DNA from 4 places in the Streptomyces sp. NPDC057743 genome. Region 3 is predicted to be linked to each of the others. Evidence: riboswitches for the same ligand, from Rfam matches in the RefSeq annotation. Region 3 holds a riboswitch; each other region holds the start of a gene.

Evidence for each region. A riboswitch is a leader RNA that binds a small molecule or an ion and turns the genes downstream of it on or off. The one in region 3 is predicted to bind cyclic di-AMP.
Region 1: linked by a shared signal. The riboswitch ahead of ACFVFQ_RS11335 (transglycosylase family protein) and the one ahead of ACFVFQ_RS27140 (peptidoglycan DD-metalloendopeptidase family protein) in region 3 are both predicted to bind cyclic di-AMP.
Region 2: linked by a shared signal. The riboswitch ahead of ACFVFQ_RS30440 (NlpC/P60 family protein) and the one ahead of ACFVFQ_RS27140 (peptidoglycan DD-metalloendopeptidase family protein) in region 3 are both predicted to bind cyclic di-AMP.
Region 4: linked by a shared signal. The riboswitch ahead of ACFVFQ_RS12805 (M23 family metallopeptidase) and the one ahead of ACFVFQ_RS27140 (peptidoglycan DD-metalloendopeptidase family protein) in region 3 are both predicted to bind cyclic di-AMP.

What each region holds. Positions count from the first base shown of each region.
Region 1 covers NZ_JBHVJX010000008.1:61,169-65,328, reverse strand. Annotated here, with positions in the region: gene ACFVFQ_RS11345 (cytochrome P450) at 1-414, shown strand, start outside; gene ACFVFQ_RS11340 (transglycosylase family protein) at 654-1,733, shown strand; cyclic di-AMP (ydaO/yuaA leader) riboswitch at 1,984-2,153, shown strand; gene ACFVFQ_RS11335 (transglycosylase family protein) at 2,161-2,847, shown strand; gene eno (phosphopyruvate hydratase) at 3,164-4,160, shown strand, end outside.
Region 2 covers NZ_JBHVJX010000034.1:40,691-44,850, reverse strand. Annotated here, with positions in the region: gene pcrA (DNA helicase PcrA) at 1-1,222, opposite strand, end outside; cyclic di-AMP (ydaO/yuaA leader) riboswitch at 1,457-1,640, shown strand; gene ACFVFQ_RS30440 (NlpC/P60 family protein) at 1,648-2,793, shown strand; gene ACFVFQ_RS30435 (hypothetical protein) at 2,979-3,332, opposite strand; gene ACFVFQ_RS30430 (C40 family peptidase) at 3,589-4,160, shown strand, end outside.
Region 3 covers NZ_JBHVJX010000026.1:85,238-89,397, reverse strand. Annotated here, with positions in the region: gene ACFVFQ_RS27150 (hypothetical protein) at 1-4, shown strand, start outside; gene ACFVFQ_RS27145 (aldo/keto reductase) at 105-1,070, opposite strand; gene ACFVFQ_RS27140 (peptidoglycan DD-metalloendopeptidase family protein) at 1,221-2,582, opposite strand; cyclic di-AMP (ydaO/yuaA leader) riboswitch at 2,873-3,029, opposite strand; gene ACFVFQ_RS27135 (DUF2332 domain-containing protein) at 3,441-4,160, shown strand, end outside.
Region 4 covers NZ_JBHVJX010000009.1:137,227-141,386, forward strand. Annotated here, with positions in the region: gene ACFVFQ_RS12795 (HPr family phosphocarrier protein) at 1-107, shown strand, start outside; gene ACFVFQ_RS12800 (GntR family transcriptional regulator) at 585-1,271, opposite strand; gene ACFVFQ_RS12805 (M23 family metallopeptidase) at 1,517-2,293, opposite strand; cyclic di-AMP (ydaO/yuaA leader) riboswitch at 2,306-2,462, opposite strand; gene ACFVFQ_RS12810 (M16 family metallopeptidase) at 2,773-4,160, opposite strand, start outside.

The sequences.
Region 1 (4,160 bases), on a different contig from region 3:
GGGCCGGTGGAGCTGGCGACCTGGCGGTACGCGACCCGGGAGTTGACGCTGGGCGGGCAGCGGATCGCCGAGGGGGACCCGGTGTTGGTGGTGCTGGCCGCCGCCGACCGCGACCCGGCCCGCTTCGACGAGCCGGACGTGCTCGACCTCACGCGGCGTGACAATCCTCATCTCGGCTACGGGCACGGCATCCACTACTGCCTCGGCGCACCGCTCGCCCGCCTCGAAGGGCAGACCGCCCTCGCCACCCTCCTGACCCGCCTACCGGACCTCCGACTTGCGGCGGAACCGGACGATTTGCGGTGGCGCGGCGGGCTCATCATGCGCGGACTGCGCACCCTGCCGGTGGAGTTCACGCCGGAGGTCGCACCGGAGGGAGCGCCGGAACCGTCCCCACCAGGCACGGCCGCATAGTTGACGAACTGTCAGGCATGTGACCATTGCGTGATCTCCGCTACACCGGCTTGTGACTGCCCGTAACCCCGGCTACCTTTCGTCCGGCGATCGAGGTCGATCGCGGGCCGCCCTCCACGGCGCCCCCGCCGACCGCGATCCGACAACTCAACCGCCGCGCGAAAGGCAACCGCATGCGTTCCGGGAACGGCCGGCATCGTCGCCCCCGACAAGCACCGGCCATCTTTGTCACGGCAGGAGTGACCGGCGCGGGGCTGGCCCTGCCCCTGCTCAGCGCCGGTGGCGCACAGGCCGCCGACGCGGCGACCTGGGACCGCGTCGCGCAGTGCGAGAGCGGCGGAATGTGGAGCTCCGCCACCGGCAACGGTTTCTACGGCGGCCTCCAGCTCACCCAGGAGATGTGGGACCACTACGGCGGTTCCGCCTACGCCTCCCGCCCCGACCTCGCCAGCCGCGCCCAGCAGATAGCCGTGGCCCAGGCGATCCTCGACGACCGCGGCCCGGACGCCTTCCCGAGCTGCGCGGTGGACGCCGGGCTGACGAAGGGCGGCCGCAAGCCGGGCGTCGACCCGGGCAGCACCAGCCGCCCCACCCCGCGCCCCACGCACGACCCCTCGGCCGACGACCCGGCCACCGGCGACCCGTCCGGCACGTCGGGCGACGCGGACCGCGCGGGTCCGGGCGCCACGACGCCCGCCCCGTCCGGCAGCGACGCCGACCCCGGGGCGGACTCCGACTCCGGTACCCCGGGCGCCCCTTCGGCGAGCCAGGACCCGACGGACCCCACGGGCACCACGGGCCCCACAAGCCCGACGGACTCCGCGTCGCCGTCCGGATCGCCGTCGGGTTCCCCGTCGGCCACCCCGTCCCCCTCGTCGCCCGGGAAGCCGACCGGGGGCCCGACCGGGGAGCCGTCGGGGTCGCCGTCCGGGCCGCCCGCCACGTCGCCGTCCGGCACCCCCTCCACCGATCCCTCGGACGCGACCCCGTCTCCCTCCTCGCCCCCGTCCGACCCCGGTACGCCCCCCGCCGCCGGCAAGCACCGCGGTGCGCCCGGCGACGGCTCGGGCTCCGGAGACGAGCGGGACGGCGGCAGCGGCCGGCACGCCTCGCGCGGTGGGGCGGCGCACCGCACGCCCCCGGCGGGCGCCGACGACTACCGCGTACGCCCGGGTGACAACCTGTCAGCCATCGCCGAGCGCCATGACCTGCCGGGCGGCTGGCCCGCGCTCTACGACCGCAACCGCGGCGTCATCGGCTCCGATGCGGACCTCATCCTTCCTGGTCAACTGCTCGATCTCGGGCGGGCGCAGGGGTAGTTACCGCCGGTTCGGGGCGGTTTCGTAAAAGTGAGATATGGCTCTCGTTGCGGGGGATGGGGCGGGTCCCGCCCCCCGTTTCGATACCGGGGTCCACCTGCGGAAATGTCCGCCCTGATGATCAAAAACGGTCAACTTGGTTCAGAAGATGGGGTTTGAACACCAACAGGGTTTTGCTTACGGTCAGGACCGCTCGCCAAAGCGGGCCCTTCGATCGCACGCCGAATCCTGCCGGCGGTCGGAGGACGACGACGCGCAAGCGCCGAAGGCAGGAGCGGGGGACCCAAGGTAAGTGCCGGCCCCACCCGTGAAAGCGGGTCAACCGGCTTGGGGTGAAGTCGCGTGTGCAGCACACGCGGCCGGGCAGCTCACACGGCCCGAACCCGACAGCTCACCTCGTAGGCGTCGGTGAGGAAACGAACGCACGATGCTGATCAACAAGGGCAAGCACCGCCGCAGCTCCAAGGCCGTCCGCGTCGCCACCCTGGCCGGTGTCGCCGGCGCCGCCGTCGCCGTCCCGCTGATGGGCGCCACCTCCGCTTCCGCCGCCTCGGTCGCCACCTGGGACAAGGTCGCCCAGTGCGAGTCCGGTGGCAACTGGTCGATCAACACCGGTAACGGCTACTACGGTGGCCTGCAGTTCTCCAACTCCAGCTGGGCCGCCGCCGGTGGTACCCAGTACGCGGCCCGCGCCGACCTGGCCACCAAGGCCCAGCAGATCGCCGCCGCCGAGAAGCTGCTCGCCATCCAGGGCCCGGGTGCCTGGTCCTGCGCCGGCGCCGGCAACCTGACCGCCGGTGGCCCGGCCGCCAACGTCGACACCTCCGGTGGCGCCACGGTCAAGAAGAGCCAGGGCACCTCCGAGACTCGCAAGCAGACCGAGGGCACCACCAAGAAGAAGTCCGCCCCGGTCCGCGAGAAGGTCGAGAAGGCCCAGCCGGCCCCGCAGCAGTCGCACCGCTCCGGTGACACCTACACCGTGAAGTCGGGCGACACCCTCGCCAAGATCGCCAAGGCGCACGGCACCAACTGGAAGGCGCTCTACGCCGCCAACAAGTCCGTCGTCGGCGGCAACCCCAACCTGATCTTCCCGGGCCAGAAGCTCAGCATCTGAGCCGCCCGCGAAAGCTGCCCCGCCCCGGCGCGTACCCCCGAGCGCGCCGCGGCGGGGCTTCTTATGTCCAAGCGCCCCTGCGCCGTGCCGCACCGCGCCCGAGCCCCCCCGCTGACGTGCACCGTTTCCGAGGCCATCAGACGGCCCGGCGCGGCGTTACCCGCATAGCGAACAACGCCCGGAAACCTCCCATGAACTGGGAGTTTGGCCTGCTTGTTGGGTTTTTTCGTCCCACGGAGCGGGCCACGGGCAAGCGGACACGTCCGGGGCCGTTAGGCTCATGGCGAGAACTCCAGACACCCCCGAAGGAGACAACGTGCCGTCCATCGACGTCGTCGTAGCCCGCGAAATTCTCGACTCGCGAGGTAATCCCACGGTCGAGGTCGAGGTCGGCCTCGACGACGGCAGCACCGGCCGTGCCGCCGTCCCGTCCGGCGCCTCGACCGGCGCCTTCGAGGCCGTCGAGCTGCGGGACGGTGACCCCAACCGCTACCTCGGCAAGGGCGTCGAGAAGGCCGTCCTCGCGGTCATCGAGCAGATCGGCCCGGAGCTCGTCGGCTACGACGCGACCGAGCAGCGGCTGATCGACCAGGCGATGTTCGACCTGGACGCCACCGACAACAAGGGCTCGCTGGGCGCCAACGCCATCCTCGGCGTCTCCCTGGCCGTCGCGCACGCCGCCTCCGAGGCCAGCGACCTGCCGCTGTTCCGCTACCTCGGTGGCCCGAACGCGCACGTCCTGCCGGTGCCGATGATGAACATCCTCAACGGTGGCTCGCACGCCGACTCCAACGTGGACATCCAGGAGTTCATGATCGCGCCGATCGGCGCGGAGTCCTTCTCCGAGGCGCTGCGTTGGGGCGCCGAGGTCTACCACACCCTCAAGAAGGTCCTGAAGCGCAAGGGCCTGGCCACCGGTCTGGGCGACGAGGGCGGCTTCGCCCCGAACCTCGGCTCCAACCGCGAGGCCCTGGACCTCATCCTGGAGGCCATCAAGGAGGCCGGCTACGCCCCCGGCCAGGACATCGCGCTGGCCCTGGACGTCGCCGCCTCCGAGTTCTACAAGGACGGCAAGTACCAGTTCGAGGGCAAGGAGCGCTCGGCCGCTGAGATGACCGAGTACTACGAGGAGCTCGTCTCCGCGTACCCGCTCGTCTCCATCGAGGACCCGCTGTTCGAGGACGACTGGGCCGGCTGGAAGGTCATCACCGACAAGCTCGGCACCAAGGTCCAGCTCGTGGGTGACGACCTGTTCGTCACCAACCCCGAGCGCCTGGCCCGCGGCATCGAGGAGGGCTCCGCCAACGCCCTCC
Region 2 (4,160 bases), on a different contig from region 3:
GGTCGATCTCGTCGGCGACGAACTGGGCCTCGTCGTGCTCGGTGTCGGCGACATAGCCGGTGATCTTGGGGCCGGCGCCGGCGTCCGTCCAGAGGTTCTTGGGGCGGCGGTTCTCGTTGCGCTCGATGACGGCGTTGGCGGCCGAGAGGATCGTCTGCGAGGAGCGGTAGTTCTGCTCCAGCAGGATCGTGGTGGCGTTCGGATAGTCCTCCTCGAACTGGAGGATGTTGCGGATCGTGGCGCCGCGGAAGGCGTAGATGGACTGGTCGGCGTCGCCGACCACGCACAGCTCGGCGGCGGGGATCTCGACCGTGCCCGGGCCCACCAGCTCGCGGACGAGGGTGTACTGGGCGTGGTTGGTGTCCTGGTACTCGTCGACGAGGACGTGGCGGAAGCGGCGGCGGTAGTGCTCGGCGACGTCGGGGAACGCCTGGAGCAGGTGGACCGTCGTCATGATGATGTCGTCGAAGTCCAGGGCGTTGGCCTCGCGCAGCCGCGCCTGGTACATCGCGTACGCCTCGGCGAGGGTCTTCTCGAACCCGTCGGCCGCCGTCCCGGCGAAGGTCTCCTCGTCGATGAGCTCGTTCTTGAGGTTGGAGATCTTCGCGCTGAAGGACTTGGGCGGGAAGCGCTTGGGGTCCAGATCCAGATCGCGGCAGACCAGGGCCATCAGGCGCTTGGAGTCGGCCGCGTCGTAGATCGAGAAGGACGAGGTGAAGCCGAGCCGCTTGGACTCCCGGCGCAGTATCCGCACGCAGGCGCTGTGGAAGGTGGAGACCCACATGGCGTTGGCCCGCGGGCCGACCAGGTCCTCGACGCGCTCCTTCATCTCGCCCGCGGCCTTGTTGGTGAAGGTGATCGCGAGGATCTGGCCGGGGTGGACGTGGCGCTCGGCGAGCAGGTGGGCGATGCGGTGGGTGAGCACCCGGGTCTTGCCGGAGCCGGCGCCGGCGACGATCAGCAGCGGGCTGCCGCTGTGCACCACGGCGGCCTTCTGCTGGTCGTTGAGGCCCTCCAGGAGCGCCGCCGGGTCGATGGCGGGGCGGGCGGCGCCGTCGCGGTAGTACGGCTCCCTGGGCGCGGGCGCGTCGAACTTCCCGCCGAAGAGGTCGGCGGGGATCTCCTCCGGGGCCGGGCCGTGCTCGTCCTCGGGCGGCGGCGGGGGCTCCTCGTCCGCGGGGCCGAGGTCCGCCAGGAAGCTGTCGTCAAAGAGGCTGCTCATCGCCCACCGAGTCTAGGCCGCCGCACTGACAACCGGTCCCGAAGTGACGGATTGCCCGGTACCGCCCCGGTCGGGGCGTCATCTGCGCGGCCGGGGACGCCTCGTGGGCCCTCCGCATTCAGGTCACGAAAAGGTTTCGGGCATATCGAACACCTGCCTTCACAGAAGCCACACGAGTTGGCTACGGTCTCGCTCAAGGCAGCCCGCCGTCCCCGCGGACGACAGCGTCCGCACGGGCCGCCTCCGCCGAGTCCGGCCTGCCGCGAGGCATCCGGAGCCGGGGACCCACAAGCACCACCGGGGTGAATCGACCGGGGCGACCGTTGCCAGGCGGACGCACCGGCCGTAGGGCAAGCCTTCCGTCAGCAGACCGCCCGAACCCGACAGCTAACCCGGTAGGCGGTCCACGGAAGGAGTCGCCGGCCTTGGCGTCCCATCGCAAGCCGCGCACCCCCATACTTGCCACGCCCGGCGGCCGTCGTACGGCCACCGGGCTGACCACGGCCGCACTGGCCTCGGTCACCCTGCTCTCGCAGACCGCGAACGCCGCCCCCAAGGCGCCCCAGCCGACCGTCGAAGAGGTCAAGCAGCAGGTCGACGACCTGTACCAGCAGGCCGAGGTCGCCACCCAGAAGTACAACGCCGCCAAGGAGAAGGCCGACGGCGAGCAGCGCACGGTGAACCGCCTGATCGACGAGGCGGCCCGGCGCGCGGAGAAGATGAACGAGTCCCGGCGGCGGCTGGGTTCGTTCGCCTCGGCGCAGTACCAGAGCGGCGGGATCAACCCGACCGCCCAACTGATGCTCGCCAAGGACCCGCAGCAGTTCGTCGACCGCAACCACCTGATGCAGCAGCTGACCGGTCGGCAGAAGCAGGTGGTCACCGACTATCAGGAGCAGGCCGCGGTGGCCGCCCGCCAACGGGCCGAGGCCACGCAGAGCCTTACCGACCTCCAGCACGCGCAGACGTCCCTGAAGGAGACCAAGCGCAACGTCCAGGCCAAGCTGGCCGAGGCGCGGCAGCTGCTCTCCCGGCTGACCGCGCAGGAGAAGGCGCGGCTGGCCGAACTGGAGCGTCAGAAGGAGGCCGCGGCCGAGCGCAAGGCCGAGGAGCAGGCCCGCAAGGAGGCCGAGAAGCGGCGGCAGCATCCCGGCGGTTCCGACCAGAACACCGGCGGCGGCAGCTCGTCCGGCGGCGGCTCCTCGGACAGCGGCTCGTACGGGACCAAGGCCCAGAAGGCGCTCGCCTTCGCCCGCTCCCAGATGGGCAAGCCCTACGTCTGGGGCGCCACCGGGCCCAACTCCTACGACTGCTCGGGCCTGACGCAGGCCGCGTGGAAGGCGGCCGGGGTCGATCTGCCGCGCACGACCTGGGACCAGGTCAAGACCGGCACCCGGATCTCCACCGAGAATCTCCAACCCGGTGACCTGGTGTTCTTCTACAACGACATCAGCCACGTCGGGATGTACATCGGCGGCGGCAAGATGATCCACGCCCCGCACCCGGGTGCCAACGTCCGGGTGGAGTCGATCTACTACATGCCGATCTACGGGAGCGTCCGGCCAGGCTAGCCGGCACACGGGCGCGCGCTCCGCGCCCCGCTGATCCACCCCCCACATGCCACCGCGCGGCCATCCGCCGGCTCCGGAGTACGGAGCGGGATGACCGCGCGGTGTGCCGTTTCGGCACGGCGGTGCGGCGCCGGGGCCGGGCCGCCGGCTCTCTGCCGGGCGGGCCGCCGGGGCGCCGGGCGGGCTCAGGTCCAGAGCACCGCGATGAAGATGTTGAGCATGGTGAGGCCGCCGACCGCGCCGAACACCGGCTTGGCGATCTTCTCCTCGTCCCGCTTGACGTAGACCAGCGCCAGGATCACCACCAGGACGGCCAACTTGATGCCGAACTTGATGTTGTTGAGCGAGGCGCCCTGCATCTGGTTCAGGCCGACCAGCACGATGCCGGTGACCAGCATCGTCAGCGCGCCGTGCAGCATGGCCGGCACGAAGCGGGCGGTGCCCGCGCTCATCGCCTTCATCTGGGTCAGGAACCCGCCGAGGAGGGAGGCGATGCCGATGATGTGCAGGGCGACGAAGACATTGATTACTACGTCCATAGTGCTGGATCGTATCCGCCCCATAGCACGTCCTTTCCGGCAGGGCGTCCGCGATGCCCGCTTCGGTCAGGGCCCGCCGGCCCCGGCTCGCCCCCGGCCGCCCGGGCGGTCATCCCCGCACCATGAGCGGTCGGATAACGGCAATGCCGGGCAAGGGGGTTCGCCGCCGTGACCCCGGGCCTAGCTTCCTCCTGCACGCGACCGGGCCCGCACTCTCCGGTCGCCCCGCCCCGCAGGGAAGGAAGTGACGGCCGCCATGGCCTCGCACCACACGACCGCCGAGCGACCGCAGCTCGCACCGCCGCCGGCCCGGGCCCGCGCCGCCCGTGCCGCCCACCCGGGGCTGCTGATCGCCGCGGACCCGCAGCGCTGCCTGGACGGCGCCACGGTGCTGGAGCGCACGGGTAGCCACCAGGCCACCGCGGTGGCCGGCTGGGCCCGCCGCCTGGGCAGCATCCGCCGGCTCGGCACCCGCCCCGCGAACGCCGAGGAACGCCCCCCGGAACCCGGGCCCACCACCGCCCCGCGCACCCCGGCACCGGCCGAACGCGCCGCCCGCGCCGTCTCCTTCGCCCGCGGAGCGCTCGGCAAGCCCTACGCCTGGGGCGCGACCGGACCAGCCGCGTACGACTGCTCGGGACTGGTCCAGGCCGCCTGGCAGGCCGCTGGCATCGCCCTGCCCCGCACGACCTACACCCAGATCGCCTCCGGCACCCGCATCGACTGGCCCCAACTCGCCCCCGGAGACCTGGTGTTCTTCTACTCCGGCATCAGCCACGTGGGCCTCTACATCGGCGGCGGCGAGATGATCCACGCACCACACCCCGG
Region 3 (4,160 bases):
CTGACACCGGCGGCCCCGCTGTGGGGCCGCCCCCTGGAGCAGACCGCAGAGGGGCCGGCCCGTAGGCCGGCCCCTCTGCTGCGTCGCTCAGTCGGCTACCGCGCTCAGGCCGACGCCTCCGTGAGGAGGGCGACCTCGGCGTCGGTGAGGGTGAGCTCGGTGACGGCCAGGAGGGCCGGGAGCTGGGCGACGGTGCGGGCGCTGGCGATGGGGGCCACGACGGTGGGCTGGGCGGCGAGCCAGGCGAGCGCGACGGTGGTCGGCTCGGTGTCATGGGCCGCGGCGACGGTGTCGAGCGCGGCCAGGACGCGGCGGCCGCGGTCGGTCGCCAGATGCTCGGCGGCCGTCCCGGCGCGGGCGCTGTCCACGCTGACGCCCGGGCGGTACTTGCCCGTCAGGAAGCCGGAGGCGAGCGCGAAATACGGGACGGCGGCCAGGCCGTTGCGGGCGGCCACGTCGGCGAGTTCACCCTCGTAGGTGTCGCGGGAGACCAGGTTGTAGTGCGGCTGGAGGGCCACGTAACGGGCCACGCCCTCACGGGCGGAGAAGTCCAGCGACGCCTGGAGGCGCTGCGCGGAGATGTTGGACGCGGCGATCTCGCGGACCTTGCCGGCCTTGACGAGGTCGTCCAGGGCGGTGAGGAACTCGCCCACCTCGACGGACTCGTCGTCGAAGTGGGTGTAGTAGAGGTCGATGTGGTCCGTGCGCAGACGGGCCAGGGACTGGTCGACACCGGCCTTGATGGTGGCCGCGGACAGGCCCTTGTAGTCGGGGTGGGCGCCGACCTTGGTGGCGATCACGACCTGGTCGCGGTTGCCGCGGGCCGCGAGCCAGTTGCCGATGACGGTCTCGGACTCACCGCCCTTGTTGCCGGGCACCCAGGACGAGTACATGTCGGCGGTGTCGATGAAATTGCCACCGCCGGCAACGTAGGCGTCGAGTACGGCGAAGGACTCGGCCTCGTCGGCGGTCCAGCCGAAGACGTTGCCCCCGAGGCAGAGCCGGGAGACGGACAGCGAACCGAGCGGCTTGCGGTCGGGAACGGAGCTCTGGGCGTGTGTCGCGGTCATGCCCTGCTACAACGCAACAGCGCCTGGAATTGTTCCTCGCGCTGCGGGAGTTATTCCCCGGCCTAGGTGGGGAGTTGGTCCGCTCCCGTTGCCGGTCCAGAGAGGGTGCGCGGCTGGCCGCCCACGGGATGCGGGCGGCCGGCGCGGGCGTCAGACGGTGACCCCGCGGTCGCGCAGCCACGGCACCGGGTCGGTCGGGGCGCCGCCGTGCGGACGGACCTCCAGGTGGAGGTGCGGGGTGGTGGCGTTGCCGGTGGCGCCGACACGGCCGATCACCTCTCCCGTATGGACCCTGCCCGACGTCTTGACCATGGAGGACAGGTGGCAGAACCAGAGCTCCGTACCGTCGTCGAGCGTGACGACGATCCGGTAGCCGTACGCTCCGGCCCAGCCCGCCTGGGTGATGGTCCCGTCGTGAACCGCCTTGACCAGCGTGCCCGTTGGGGCCGCGAAGTCCTGGCCGGTGTGGTCCGCGGCCCAGCGGTCGCCGGCCTGCCCGAAGCCGGTGGCCAGGGTGTGCGAGGCAACCGGGGCGACGAAGTCCTGGGCGGCGCGGGCGGGTTGGTCGGCTTCCGGGGAGCCGGCGGAGGAGGGCTGTGCGGCCGGGGCCGCCGGGGTCGCCGGGGCCGCCGGTTCGTGGGTGGCCTGCGTTGCCTGGGAGGTCTGGGAAGTCTGGGGGACCTCCGTGGCCTGGGTGGCCTTCCCGTCCGGCTGCGGCGCCTGTGCGGCGGCCGGTGCCTCCTCCGTCTCCGCCCCCGACGCCCCCTCCGCCCTCGACGTCTCCTCCGTCCCGGACGCCTGCTCGACTCCGGACGTCTGCGGCATCTCTGACGCCTGCGGCGCGCTCTCCGCGGTCGCGGCCGTTCCCGTGGCCTCCGACCCCGTGGGGCCGCCCTGTTGGGCGTCGGCTTGAGTGTCGGTTTGGGCGTCGGTTTGGACGCCGGCCTGGGCATCGGCCGGGCGGGCACCGCCCTGCTGGAGGATGCGGTTGCGCAGCGCCTCGGCCGCGCCCGTGCCCTGCGCGGCTTCCGCGGGGGCGCCGCCGGCCCGCGTGCCATGGGCGGCGGGAGCGAAGGCGTCCGCGGTGGTGGTCGCGGCGGCGGCCACCGGGGCGTTCGGGGCATCCGCGGTGGCATCATCGGCCGTCCCACCGGGGTCGGGCATCGAGATCGGCACCGGCGGCCGGCCCTCGGCCGCGGCCACCCCGCTCGCGCCGACCGCCGCGATCACGCCGACGCCCAGGGCCGTGCCGCCGCGCGCCAGACCGACGCCGCGCTGCCTGGCCACCCGGTGCTTGCCGCGCAGCGAACGGAGGCCCTCTTCGTCGCCCCCGGCCTCGTAGAGCTCCGCCTCGCCGGCAGCCATCTCGTCACCCGTGACCCACGCGCCCTCGGCACCGCTCCCTTGGGGACCGTGCACCGGCTCACCACCGGGCAACCCGCCCTGGTCGACGCCCTCATGGGCCAGCCCTTCGGGGAGCAGCCCCTGGTGGGGCAACCCTTGCTGGGGCATCGCCTCGTAAGCGGAAGCGGCGGAAGAAGCCGAAGAAGCTGACGACGCTGACGAAGCAACGGAAGCAGCAGAAACGGGGGAAGCAGGGGAAGCGGGCGAAGCAGCGGCATCAACGACATCGCCACCCCCACCCGAAACATCCACACCAACACCACCGGAGGCAACGTGCCCGGCGGGGCCACCGAGGCCAAGGCCGAAGCCGATCGTGCCGCTGAAGTCGGCGGGGCCGCCTAGGCCATAGCCGGATGGAGCGTGGGGGGCGGGCCTGTTGGACGCCACGGGGGCGCTCTCCTTTCCTTCCTTCTCGCCTACCGGGTTAGCTGACGGGTTCGGAGCAGGAAGGTCTCCTACGAACGCCTCCTGGCGAGAAGCGCCCGATTCACCCCAAGAGGGTGGTTCCCCGGTTCCCCTCGCTCAATTCCCAGCAATTCCAGGCGGATCCGACAGGCATCCACCAAACCGGTCGATCCGGGCGGCGCGACGCGGGTCGGGGACCCGGTCGAGCAGGGCGGCGGCCGGCTCGTGCGGGACGGGTCGGGGTCGTTCTGGACGTGCGGGAAAAGCGCGTACGGGATTCGGCGTCGGCGCACGGTGCCGCCACTTGCGACGGCTGGGACGACCGCGCTCCGTTATCGGACAGTAATAGAGACGACGAGGGAAATCCAAGCGTTCCCACGAATCCACGGGGGTTCCACACGGCCCCCAAGAGGGCTCCGGCGGGAACGTTTCCCCTCAAGCCCTCCCCAATCAGGGCGAGTTGGCGCCGCCGCGTCAAACGATCTCGCGACGATTGTGCACCACTTGTTATGCAGAGGGATGCGTAACAATCACGGAGAGTGAGGGCGATAACGTCGCCCCATGGCCGTCAACGTTGCGAACACCGGAAACGTCGTCAACACCCCGCAGGAAGTGGCGGATCGGTACCGGGAGTTCTCCTGGCAACAGGCGCGCGGGCGGTCCGGGGCGCACGAGGAGTTGGCCGCCCGGATCGGCCAGGACGACGAGTTCTGCGAACTGCTCGCGGGGTCGCTGCCGGCCGGCAACAAGCAGCAGCCGAACCTGCTGCTCGCCGCGGTGCGCTATCTGGACGGCCCGCACGCGGAGTTGGGGCCGCGCGGCGCGGCGGCGTACGGGCGCTGGCGCGAGTGGACGATCCGGCACTGGGACGAGGTCCGCTCGGTGGTCCTGCAACGCGCCACCCAGGCCAACGAACCGGCCCGCTGCGCCGCACTGCTGCCGCTGCTGGCCCGTCTACCGCAGCCCCTGGCCCTCCTGGAGGTCGGAACGTCGGCCGGGCTGTGCCTGCACCCGGACCGGTACCGCTACCGCTACGTCCACGAGGGGCGCGACTCCTCGTGCGGCGCCCCGGATTCCCCGGTCACGTTCACCTGCCACACCAGCGGGCCAGCCCCCTTCGACGACGACAACGGCAACGACAACGCCCACGGCGACCCGGCGGCGTTGCCCGGCGGGCTCCTCCCCGACATCGTCTGGCGCGGCGGCATCGACCTGAACCCGCTGGACCCGGTCGGGGACGCGGACGACCTCCGCTGGCTGCGGGCCCTCGTCTGGCCCGGC
Region 4 (4,160 bases), on a different contig from region 3:
GCGAGGAGATCGTGCTGGCTTCCGAGGCCGAGGGCGCCGAGGCCGCGCTCGACCGCCTGGCGAAGCTGGTCGCCGAGGGCCTTGAGGAGCTCCCCGAGACCGTCTGAGCCCCCGAGTACCAGCGGGGGGCCACGCACCCCGCCCAGGACTTCGGACGCCAGTCGACACGGCCCCGCCGTGGCAACCGGTACACACAACCGGCTGCCGCGGCGGGGTCGTTCGCGTGTGCGTGGAGGCAAGCACTCGCCATTACTTGAGGGCGTCGGGCGATTTGAGGGCGTCGGGCAATGCGTTGAACCGTGGGCGACAAAGGCACGTTGCGGATTCTTCGTCGGCCAATCGGAAGCCTCAGAAATTCGCATGGCCGTCCGGGAGCGATTCCGGACGGCGATAGGGTCCACCAGCCGCCACCCTCATTCGCGACCTCTGGCCGGCACCCCTAATACGAGATTCCCATTCTCCCCATTCACAGGGGGGCATTTCGGCAAGCGGCATCAGAAACGCACGCCGAGCACCCCCGCCCCGCCTTCTCCCCCAACACTCGCATTCCCCGACGCCTCCCCCCTTTGTATACGGGGCGATTGTTAAGCGCGGGCGCGTGCCGTGTTGACGGGTCGTTTCGCCTCGCTCACATCGGAAGCGTGGCGGCGCAGTCGGTACACCGGGAGCGAGCGTTCGATGTGCGCCGCCATGAGGGTGCGCGCCCGTTCCGCGTCCCCACGGGCGACGGCGTCAAGTACGGCGCCGTGTTCGTCCCACGCATCGGTGACGCGGGTGGGCGGCTCGATGACATAGGTCCACTCGATCTTGCGTCGCAGCTGGGTGAGGAGCGCCGTGAGACTGGGGCTGCCGGCCGCCTGGGCGAGCGTCTCGTGGAACCAACCGTCCAGCTGGCGCAGGTCGTTGGGGTGACCGTGGCGGGCCCGTTCGCGACCGAGTCGCACCAGGCCGCGCAGCACCTTGAGGTGAGCGGTGGTGCGGCGGGCGGCGGCGCGGGCTGCGCCCAGCGGCTCCATGAGGGCGCGCATGTCGAGGAGGTCGGCGGCCTCCTGCTCGGTGAGCTCGGCGACGCAGGCGCCCGCGTGGTGGCGGGAGGTGACGAAACCTTCGGACTGGAGGGTGCGCAGCGCTTCCCTCACCGGGACCCGGGAGACGCCGTACCGCGCGGCGAGAATGTCCTCGATCAGCCGGCTCCCCGGCGCGAGCAGACCGGAGACGATATCGTCCCGAATCGCCGTGCACACCGCGTGCGCGGAAATGTGGCTTCGCATCGTCCGTGCCTCCGCCGTAATCCCCGAAAGATGTCACCGCTCGGCGACATTCCTCGACTCTATTCGACACGGATGGATTCTCCCGTGGAATGTCGCGAATTCAACGGCGCTTTTCGGACGGTGCGGTCCGGGAAGCTGGCGGACGGACCGGCGGTGGCCCTACGGAAACGACGGAGCCCCGGCCCACCAGGGTGGCGGGCCGGGGCTCCAGGGGGACGGTGCTGCGGCGGAGAGGTCGGGGAAGGTCAGACGCTGACGCCGTGCGCGCGCAGGTAAGCGATCGGGTCGATGTCCGAGCCGTAGTTAGGGCCGGTCCGGGCCTCGAAGTGGAGGTGCGGGCCGGTGGTGTTGCCGGTGTTGCCGGAGAGGGCGATCTGCTGCCCCGGGGTGACGGACTGCCCGACGCTCACCCCGATCGACGAGAGGTGGCCGTACTGGGTGTACGTACCGTCGTTCATCCGGATCACGATGTTGTTGCCGTACGCGCCGCCCCAGCCGGCCTCGACGACGGTGCCGGCGCCCACGGCGTGGACCTGCGTCCCGTAGGCGGCGTGGAAGTCGATGCCGGTGTGGCTGCCCGAGGACCACAGGCCGCTGGACGCCTTGTACGCGGTGGAGACGTAGGAATCGGCCACCGGAGCAACGAAGGTGTTGAGGCGCTTGCGCTCGGCCTCGCGGGCGGCGCGTACCTTAGCCGCGCGCTCCTCGTCGGCCTTCTTCTTCGCCATCTCGGCCAGCCGCTTGGCCTCGACCTCGGCCTTCGCCCTGGCCTCGGCGGCCTCGGCAGCCGCCTGCTGCGTGTCCGCCTGGGCCTCGATCCGGACGGCGAGTTCGTCACCGAGCTCGACGGCGTGCTGGAGGCCGGTGTCGTGGGTCGGCTCGCCCGTGGCGGCCAGCGCGGGCGACGCTACGGAGGCGACGACTCCGGAGGCCGCGAGGGTGGCTATGCCGGCGAGGTTGCGGGTCGTGCGAGCGGTGCGGCTCGCACGGCGGTGCTTCCCGGTGGCACGGGTGAACGCCATGTACGGGCTGGTCCTTTCCTTCCCTCTCGCCTACCGGGTTAGCTGACGGGTTCGGAGCAGGAAGGTCTCCTACGGGCTCCTCCGGAGAGGAGTCCGATTCACCCCAAGGGACATGTGGGTCCCCGGCTCCCCTGGCTCGCGCCGTACGGGGACTCGGCGATGACTGCTCGGTGCCACTGTTGTGGCGGAGTTGTGACGAACAGCCGGACCGACGCTAAACGGGGCAACTTTCAATCGGCAAACAGAACTGGAGTTTTGTGCGGCACGCCACACTCGAATCGGGCAACCGACGCAACCGGGCAGACGGCACCGCCCGGTTGCGGGCGCGGCCCCGTAGAGGTGACGGAGCAACGCTCACCAGTTGGGCGGGCGGAAAACGCCGTGCACACGCAGCGGCTCCCGTGGCAAGTCACTGCCACGGGAGCCGCTTTGTCGATAAGTGACGGGACGTCGGGTGACGTGCCGTCATGCAGCCGAGGTCAGCCGCTGACGACCGTCACCTCGCCGATGCCCAACGCCTTGACGGGCTCGGCGATCTGCGCCGCGTCGCCCACCAGGACCGTCACCAGCCGGTCCGCGGGGAAGGCGTTGACGACCGCCGCGGTCGCCTCGACCGTGCCGGTCTCCGCAAGCCGGACGTACAACTGCGCCTGGTAGTCGTCCGGGAGCTGCTGCTCCACCTGGTCGGCCAGGGTCCCCGCAACCGCAGCGGCGGTCTCGTACTTGAGCGGGGCCACGCCGACGAGGTTCTGCACGGCGACGTCGCGCTCGGCGTCGGTCAGCCCCTCGGCCGCGAGGGTGCGCAGCACCGTCCACAGGTCCTTCAGGGCCGGCCCGGTGGAGGCGGTGTCCACCGACCCGCTGATGGCGAGCAGGGCGGCGCCGGTGGCGCCCTCCGGGGACGACGGGGCGGAGGAACGCAGGACCTGGCCGAAGGCGCGCACCCCGTAGGTGTAGCCCTTCTCCTCGCGCAGCACCCGGTCCAGACGGGACGTGAGGGTGCCACCCAGGCAGTACGTGCCGAGCACCTGGGCGGGCCACACCTGGTCGTGCCGGTCGGCGCCGACCCGTCCGATGAGCAGCTGGGTCTGAACGGCACCGGGACGGTCGACGATCACCACGCGACCGGTGTCGTCGGCGACGACCGGCGAGGGCTTCGACGGCTGCGCGGGGGAACCCTTCCAGGCGCCCAGGGTGTCGGCCAGCGCCGCGTCCAGGTCGACGCCGGTGAAGTCGCCGACGATGACGGCGGTGCCGGTGGCGGGCCGGACGTGCGCGTCGTAGAAGGCGCGGACGGCGGCCGCGTCGATCCGGGCGATGGTCTCCTCGGTGCCCTGACGGGGCCGGGACATCCGGGAGTTGGCCGGGAACAGCTCCTTGGACAGCGCCATCGCCGCGCGCCGGGCCGGGTTGGCCAGCTCGTGCGGGATCTCGTCGAGGCGGTTGCGGACCAGCCGCTCGACCTCGTCGTCCGGGAAGGCGGGGGCACGCAGCGCGTCGGCGAGCAGACCGAGGGCACGCGGCAGACGGGAGGCCGGGACCTCAAGGGAGACCCGTACACCGGGGTGGTCGGCGTGCGCGTCCAACGTGGCGCCGCAGCGCTCCAGTTCGGCGGCGAACTCCTCGGCGGTGTGCTTGTCGGTGCCCTCGGAGAAGGCCCGGGCCATGATCGTGGCGACGCCGTCGAGGCCCTCGGGCTCGGCCGCCAGCGGGGCGACGAGGTTGACCTCCACGGCGACGACCTGCTGCCCGGGCCGGTGACTGGTCAGCAGGGTCAGCCCGTTGGCCAACTGGCTGCGCTCGGGCGCCGGGAAGGCCCACGGCTTGGGCGCACCGCTTTGGGGCTGCGGGTGGAACTCCATGGTGC